3 regions of the Isoptericola sp. NPDC056134 genome follow, and region 3 is predicted to be linked to each of the others. Evidence: riboswitches for the same ligand, from Rfam matches in the RefSeq annotation. Region 3 holds a riboswitch; each other region holds the start of a gene.
The links. A riboswitch is a leader RNA that binds a small molecule or an ion and turns the genes downstream of it on or off. The one in region 3 is predicted to bind S-adenosylmethionine.
Positions count from the first base shown of each region.

Region 1: linked by a shared signal. The riboswitch ahead of ACFCZN_RS10415 (NADPH-dependent FMN reductase) and the one ahead of ACFCZN_RS07845 (aminotransferase class V-fold PLP-dependent enzyme) in region 3 are both predicted to bind S-adenosylmethionine.
Region 2: linked by a shared signal. The riboswitch ahead of ACFCZN_RS06520 (ABC transporter substrate-binding protein) and the one ahead of ACFCZN_RS07845 (aminotransferase class V-fold PLP-dependent enzyme) in region 3 are both predicted to bind S-adenosylmethionine.

Region 1 covers NZ_JBHJVM010000009.1:689-2,940, reverse strand. Annotated here, with positions in the region: gene ACFCZN_RS10425 (MazG nucleotide pyrophosphohydrolase domain-containing protein) at 1-290, opposite strand, end outside; gene ACFCZN_RS10420 (DoxX family protein) at 439-993, shown strand; SAM riboswitch class IV at 1,134-1,268, shown strand; gene ACFCZN_RS10415 (NADPH-dependent FMN reductase) at 1,290-1,892, shown strand; gene ACFCZN_RS10410 (flavin reductase family protein) at 1,922-2,252, shown strand, end outside.
Region 2 covers NZ_JBHJVM010000005.1:21,060-23,311, reverse strand. Annotated here, with positions in the region: gene ACFCZN_RS06530 (TlpA family protein disulfide reductase) at 1-34, shown strand, start outside; gene ACFCZN_RS06525 (DUF4395 domain-containing protein) at 66-542, shown strand; SAM riboswitch class IV at 691-804, shown strand; gene ACFCZN_RS06520 (ABC transporter substrate-binding protein) at 880-2,252, shown strand, end outside.
Region 3 covers NZ_JBHJVM010000006.1:33,621-35,872, forward strand. Annotated here, with positions in the region: gene ACFCZN_RS07835 (O-succinylhomoserine sulfhydrylase) at 1-522, opposite strand, end outside; gene ACFCZN_RS07840 (rhodanese-like domain-containing protein) at 519-1,010, opposite strand; SAM riboswitch class IV at 1,313-1,429, shown strand; gene ACFCZN_RS07845 (aminotransferase class V-fold PLP-dependent enzyme) at 1,464-2,252, shown strand, end outside.

The DNA.
Region 1 (2,252 bases), on a different contig from region 3:
CGGTGGACCTCGACGAACACCGCCGGAAGGTCGATCCCCAGCGCGTCGGCGGCGCCGTACGTGACGTAGAGGACGTCGGCCAGCTCCTTCGCCACGGCCCGGTGCGCGGCGGCGACGTCGCCGCCCTCGGCCAGCGCCGTCGCGAGGTCCGCGAGCGCCTCGGCCGCCTCCCCGGACTCCTCTGCCAGCAGCGCCCGGCGGTGCTCCGCCAGACCCGGTCGGGCGGTCTCGACCTCGAGGTCGAACGCCGCACGGAACTCGGCGACCCGTCGCATCGGCTCGTGGTCCATGCCGGCACCGTAGGCGGTGCCGGGCGCGTCGTCGAGCGGGTGAGGACCGGGCGAAAACCGGGGGCGCACGCATTCCCGGCCCCGTGGGCCGCTCTCTCCCAGGGCGACCACCCCCGGGTCGCACCTCCCCCTGGAAGAGAGCACCACCATGTCCGTCTCCACCCCGACCCACCGCACGACCGCCGGCACCCGCGCACCGAGCGCCCCCGCCGCCCGTCGGCTCCCGAACGCGCTGGCCGAGCAGGTGGCGCTGCGGCTCGACGTCGCCGTCACCGCCCTCGCCCGGTTCCTCACCCGGTGGTCCGTCCCGGCTCTGCGGGTCGCGCTCGGGCTCGTGTTCCTCGGCTTCGGCGTCCTGAAGTTCTTCCCCGGCGCCAGCCCCGCCGAGGAGATCGCGGGCCGCACCGTCGAGACGCTCACGCTCGGGCTCGTCCCCGCCACGACCGCCGTCGTCCTGGTCGCCGTCATGGAGACCTTCATCGGGCTCACCCTGGTCTCCGGCCGCCTGCTGCGGGTCGGGCTGGTCGTCCTCGCCGTCGCGATGGTCGGCATCCTGTCCCCCGTCGCGCTGTTCGGCGACGAGCTGTTCGGGCACGGCATGACCCTGCTGGGCCAGTACGTGCTCAAGGACGTCGTCCTGGTCGCGGGCGCCGCCGTCGTCGCGGCCGTCGCGCTCGGCGCGCGCCTTCGCCTGGAGGCCTGACGAGACAGGCGCCCTCGCACCACCCCGGAGCCTCCGGCCGTCCCCCCGGCCGGAGGCTCCGGTGCGTCCACGTGTCCGGATGGTGAGAAGTCTCCGGACGGCCCTGGCGTTCGTCCGACCGGCTGCTATACCTCCGCGCAGGTCACGAGCCCCAGCGCGAAGCCCCGGCTGGCTGGGCAGCAACCCCCATGTCACGGCGGGGTGCTCCGGGAGATGACCTGGCCGCCGGCCGGCCCGTCCCCGCGGGTCGAGACGCCGTGCGGCAAGCGTGATCGACGGACTGCGAGGGACGACCCATGACCGAGAACACCCGCCCCGCCACCCCCTCCGTGGTGGTGGTCTCCGGCAACCCGCGCGCGGGCTCGCGCACCGTGACCGCGGCGGAGGCCGCCGCCAGCCGCGTCGCCGAGCTGCTCGGCACCGCGGACGTGGCGACGATCGAGCTCGCGGCGTTCGCGGGCGAGATCCTCACGGCCGCGCACCCGGCCGCCGACGCGGCGAAGGAGCGCCTGGCGCGCGCCACGGTCGCCGTCGTCGCGACCCCCGTCTACAAGGCCTCCTACACGGGCCTCCTCAAGGCGTTCCTCGACCTCTACGGGCCCGACGGCCTGGCGGGCGTCGTCGTCGTGCCGCTCGTCGTGTCCGGCAACCCGGCGCACGCCCTCGCCGGCGAGGCACACCTCCGACCCGTGCTCGTGGAGCTGGGCGCGGTCGTGCCCACCCGCACGCTGACCCTCACCGAGGCCCAGCTGCCGGAGCTCGGCGAGGCGCTGGACCCCTGGTTCGCCCGCTGGGCGACGCCGTTGCGCCGGGCCGCCGGCGTCCCCGTCCCGTCGGCCACGACCACCACCCCCTCGACCACCCCCTCGACCGCCGAGCTGACGGGAGCCGCCCTGTGACCACGGAACACGCCCACCAGCGCACCGACCTGTCCGCCCTGTCCGAGATCGAGGAGCTCCTGGCCCAGCAGGACGAGCCCCAGCTGTCCCCGGACGAGTTCAAGACGGTGTTCCGCCAGCACCCGGCCGGCGTGGCCGTCGTCGCGCTCGAGCACGCGGGCCGCCCCGTCGGGTTCACCGCCACGTCCGTGATCTCCGTGTCCGCCGCGCCGCCCCTGCTCGCGTTCTCGCTGGCGTCCACGTCGTCGTCCTGGCCCGCCGTCTCGGCGGCCAGCACGCTCGCGATCAGCTTCCTCGCCGACCATCAGGACGACCTCTCCGCCCGCTTCGCCACCAGCGGCATCGACCGCTTCGCGGGGG
Region 2 (2,252 bases), on a different contig from region 3:
CCAGGCCCTGGCCGCCGTCGTCCCCGTCGGCTGAGCCCGCCGAACCCCGTCCCCGAGGAGAACCGATGACCTCCGAGCGTCCCGCCGGCCAGGCCCCCGTCACGCGGGCCCCGGCCGGCATCGACCCGCGCGGCCCTCGGGTGGGCGCCGCCGTCACGGCGCTGCTGCTCGCCGTGGTCGTGCTCCTCGGGGCGAGCCCCGCCGGCCTCGTGCTGCTCGCCGTCGTGGCCGCCGGGTTCCTCCTGGGCGCCGTGCGCGGCGCGCAGGGCACGGTGCAGGGCTGGCTCTTCAAGACCCTCGTTCGCCCCCGGCTCGCGCCGCCCGCCGAGCTCGAGGACCCGCGCCCGCCGCGGTTCGCCCAGCTCGTCGGCCTCGTCGTCACGGGCGTCGGCGTCGTGCTCGGCCTCGCAGGCGTGCTGGCCGCGGTGCCGTGGGCCGCGGGGATCGCGTTCGTCGCGGCCGGCCTCAACGCCGTCGTCGGCCTGTGCCTCGGCTGCGAGCTCTACCTGCTCGGCGCGCGCCTGCGGCCCTCCGCCCGCTGAGGCCGCCGCCCACCACCGGACCCCTCGAGGCCCCGCCGTCACCGACGGCGGGGCCTTCGGCGTCTGCGGCGCCCGTCCCGCGTCCGTGATGTGAGACGACCCGCCCGACCCTTGACTCGGGAGGCCGCGGCGGCTTCCCTGCCGCCCAGGTGACGAGCGCCAGCACCCAGGCCCGGCTCGCTGGCCAGCAACCCTTCGACGTGACGGGGTGCTCCGGGAACGACCTGACCCCGCCGCGCCCGCGGCCGGGTAAGCACGGCTCCGGTCGTCCATGACCGCGCCCCGGCCCGTGCCGGCGCGGGGGGCGACCCGCCATGACCACGAGGAACACCACGCGATGACCACCACCCCGCGCGCACCGCGCACCCAGGACCCCAGGCGCACCCCGCGACGCAGCGTCGTCGGGCTCGCCGCCACCGTCTCGGCCGCCGGCCTCCTGCTCAGCGCCTGCTCGACGGGCGCCGACACCGCGGGCACCGGCGCCGACGCGAGCGGCGAGCCCGTCGCCGGCGGCGACCTGACGTTCGCCATCACGGTGGACTCGCACTGCGTCGACCCGCAGCAGGTCGGCAACAACGACGCGATCGCGGCCGCCCGTCAGACCGTCGCGTCGCTCACCGCACAGGACCCGGAGTCCGGCGAGATCCTGCCCTGGCTCGCGGAGAGCTGGGAGGTGAACGACGACGCCTCCAGCTACACGTTCCACCTGCGCGACGACGCCACGTTCGCCGACGGCACGCCGATCGACGCCGCCGCGGTGAAGACCAACTTCGACGCGATCGTCGACCTGGGTGCCGTGGCGTCCCTCGGCTCCCAGTACCTCGTCGGCTACGCAGGCACCACCGTCGTGGACGAGCACACCGTGACCGTCGACTTTGACGAGCCGAGCGCGCAGTTCCTCCAGGCGACGTCGACGTTCTCCCTCGGCCTGCTCTCGCCCGACTCGGCGACCCTCTCGACCGAGGATCGCTGCGCCGGGAAGTACGTCGGCTCCGGGCCGTTCGCCGTGAAGTCCTACACCCCGGACCAGGAGATCGTGCTGGAGAAGGTCGCGGGCTACGACTGGGGGTCGGAGGCCAGCAGCCACACGGGCGAGGCGTACCTCGACACGGTGACCCTGAAGGTCATCCCCGAGGCGGGTGTGCGCTCCGGATCCCTGCAGTCGGGACAGATCGACGCGACCGCCGCGCTGAACGCCGTCGACCTGCCGCAGTTCGACGGCAACGGGTTCTGGCTGTCCTACCGCGCGAACCCGGGCGTCGTGTTCAACCTGTTCCCCAACGAGTCCAGCCCGCTGGCCGCCGACGAGGCCGTGCGCACCGCGCTCGTCAAGGGGATCGACCGCCAGCAGATCGTGGACACCGTGCTGACGCCGCAGGACCAGCCGGCCACCGGTGTGCTGTCCCGTTCGACGCCGCTGTTCGAGGGTGCGGACGACCTGCTCGCGTACGACCCCGAGGGTGCGACGAAGGTCCTGGACGACGCGGGCTGGGTCGTGGGCGCCGACGGCATCCGCGAGAAGGACGGTCGGAGGCTCTCCACCACGGTGACGTTCTGGCAGGAGCCCGGCGCGCTCGAGCTCGTGCAGCAGCAGCTCCGGCAGATCGGGGTCGACCTGCAGCTCAAGCACGTCACGGTGGCCGAGAAGGAGGCGGCCACCGCCGCCGGCGACTTCGACTTCGACTACTACAACCTCACCCGGTCGGACGC
Region 3 (2,252 bases):
GAAGAACACGACGTCGGCCGGCGTGGCCAGGGCCTCCTCCCACTGCGAGGTGACGTGCCCGTCGACCAGGTCGACGTCCACCCCCCACTTGGCGAGGATCTCGTCGTAGATGACGTTGGTGGACCCGAACAGGGCCCGCGCCGACACGATGCGCGAACCGCTGGAGACCAGCGCGGCGAGGGTGTTGAACACCGCCGACATGCCCGACGCCGTGGCGTAGCAGGCCTCGGCGCCCTCGATGAGGCGCAGCCGCTCCTCGAACGTGTGCACCGTGGGGTTGCCGTACCGCGAGTACAGGAACTGGGACCGCTCGCCGGCGAACGCCGCCTCGGCGTCCGCGGCCGAGCCGTAGGTGTACCCCTGGGTGAGGAACAGGCCCTCGGACATCTCCTGGAAGTCCGAGCGGCGGTGCCCGCCCCGCACGGCGAGGGTCGCGGGCCGGACCGAGGCGGGCAGCGGGCGCGAGCCGCCGAAGGTCGTGGGGTCGGCGCCGGGGCCGGTGGGGACCTGCGCGTCGCTCATCGGGCCTGCTCCGAGGCCTGCTGCCGGGCTGCCTGCGTCGCGGCGTCGTCGTACGCGCCCCAGGGCAGGCCGCGCACCTTCCAGCCCTCGCGGTCGCGGACGCCGTCGAAGCCGGGGCCGCCCTCGAAGCCCTCGAGCACGTTGTACGCCGGGCCCAGGCCGGACGCCGTCGCGAGGCGCGCCGCGCCGATCGAGCGCTGACCGGAGCGGCACAGGAAGACGATCGGGCTGTCGGCGGTCACGCCCGCGGCGGCCAGCTCGGCGAGGAAGCCGGCGTTGGGGCGACCGCCCGCCTGCACCCACTCGACGAAGAGGGGGGCCTTGCCGGCAGTGGCGGTGTCCGGCACGCCGATCGCGCGCCACTCGCCCTCGGTGCGCACGTCCACGAGGACGGCGTCGGGGTCGCCGGCGAGCAGGTCCCACGCCTGCTGCGGGGTGAGGTCGCCGGCGTAGCCCTCGGCGGGGCGGGGATCGATCTGGGTGCTCATCGCAGTCCTCCCATCGGTCGTGGCGGTAGCACCCTCGTCCGGTACGGCCGCCGTCGCCGACGACCGGCCCGCGGGTTGCTGCGGCGTCGACGTGCCACGTCACTCGGCCGCTCGGGATGGTCGTGGCGATCGTACGCCCGCCGTCCGCGTGCTGGTCACCCCGTCTCGCGACGCGAACGCCGCGCGTCCCCCGGGTCGCGCGCCGGCGACGCCGAACCCGAGGTGGCCACCCTCGACCGCATCGTGAGAAGGACGCCGGATCCGCTTGACCGCGAGGTGCCGCGCACGCACGATGGGCGGCAGGTCAAGAGCGCCAGCGCGAAGCCCCGGCTCGCTGGCCGGCAACCCTCCTCTCGCGGCGGGGTGCCCCGGGTGACGACCTGGCCCCGCGCCGTCCGGCGTGCGGGCAAGCGCGGGGAGCCACCTCCCCGGCACGACCGAGGAGGACCACGCATGACCACGCTCACCACTGCGCCTGCGGTGCCCGCCGCGCGCGCCGCCGCCGTGCACGACGTCGCCCCCGTGCTGCCCGTCGTCGGCGGCGACACGCTCGTGCCGCTCGTCGACGGCCGCCAGGTGCCGTACGCCAACCTCGACGTCGCGGCGTCGGCGCCGGCCCTGCAGTCCGTGGCGGACCGGGTCGCGCGCGTGCTGCCGCTGTACGCCAGCGTGCACCGCGGCGCCGGCTACCTGTCCCAGGTCTCGACCGCCCTGTACGAGACGGCGCGCCGCACGATCGGCGCGTTCGTCGGCGCCCGCGAGGACGACCTCACGATCGTCACCCGCAACACCACGGACTCGCTCAACCTGCTCGCGGGCTGCGTGCCCGCCGACCCGGCCACCGGCGAGCCGGGCCGCGTCCTCGTGCTCGACATCGAGCACCACGCCAACCTGCTGCCCTGGCAGCGCGTCACCGACGCGACCGTCGTCACCGGCGGGCCGTCCGTGTCCGCCACCCTCGCGGAGATCGAGGAGGAGCTGAGCTCCGCCGCCGCGGCGGGCCGCCCCTACGCCCTGCTGGCGCTCACCGGCGCGTCGAACGTGACCGGCGAGGCGCTGCCCGTGGCCGACGTCGTCGCCGCGGCGCACGGCGCGGGCGCGCGCGTCGTGCTCGACGGCGCCCAGCTGGTGCCGCACCGCCGCTTCTCGCTCGCGGAGACGGGCGTCGACTACGTCGCCTTCTCGGGCCACAAGACGTACGCGCCCTTCGGGGCGGGCGCCCTGGTCGGACGCCGCGACTGG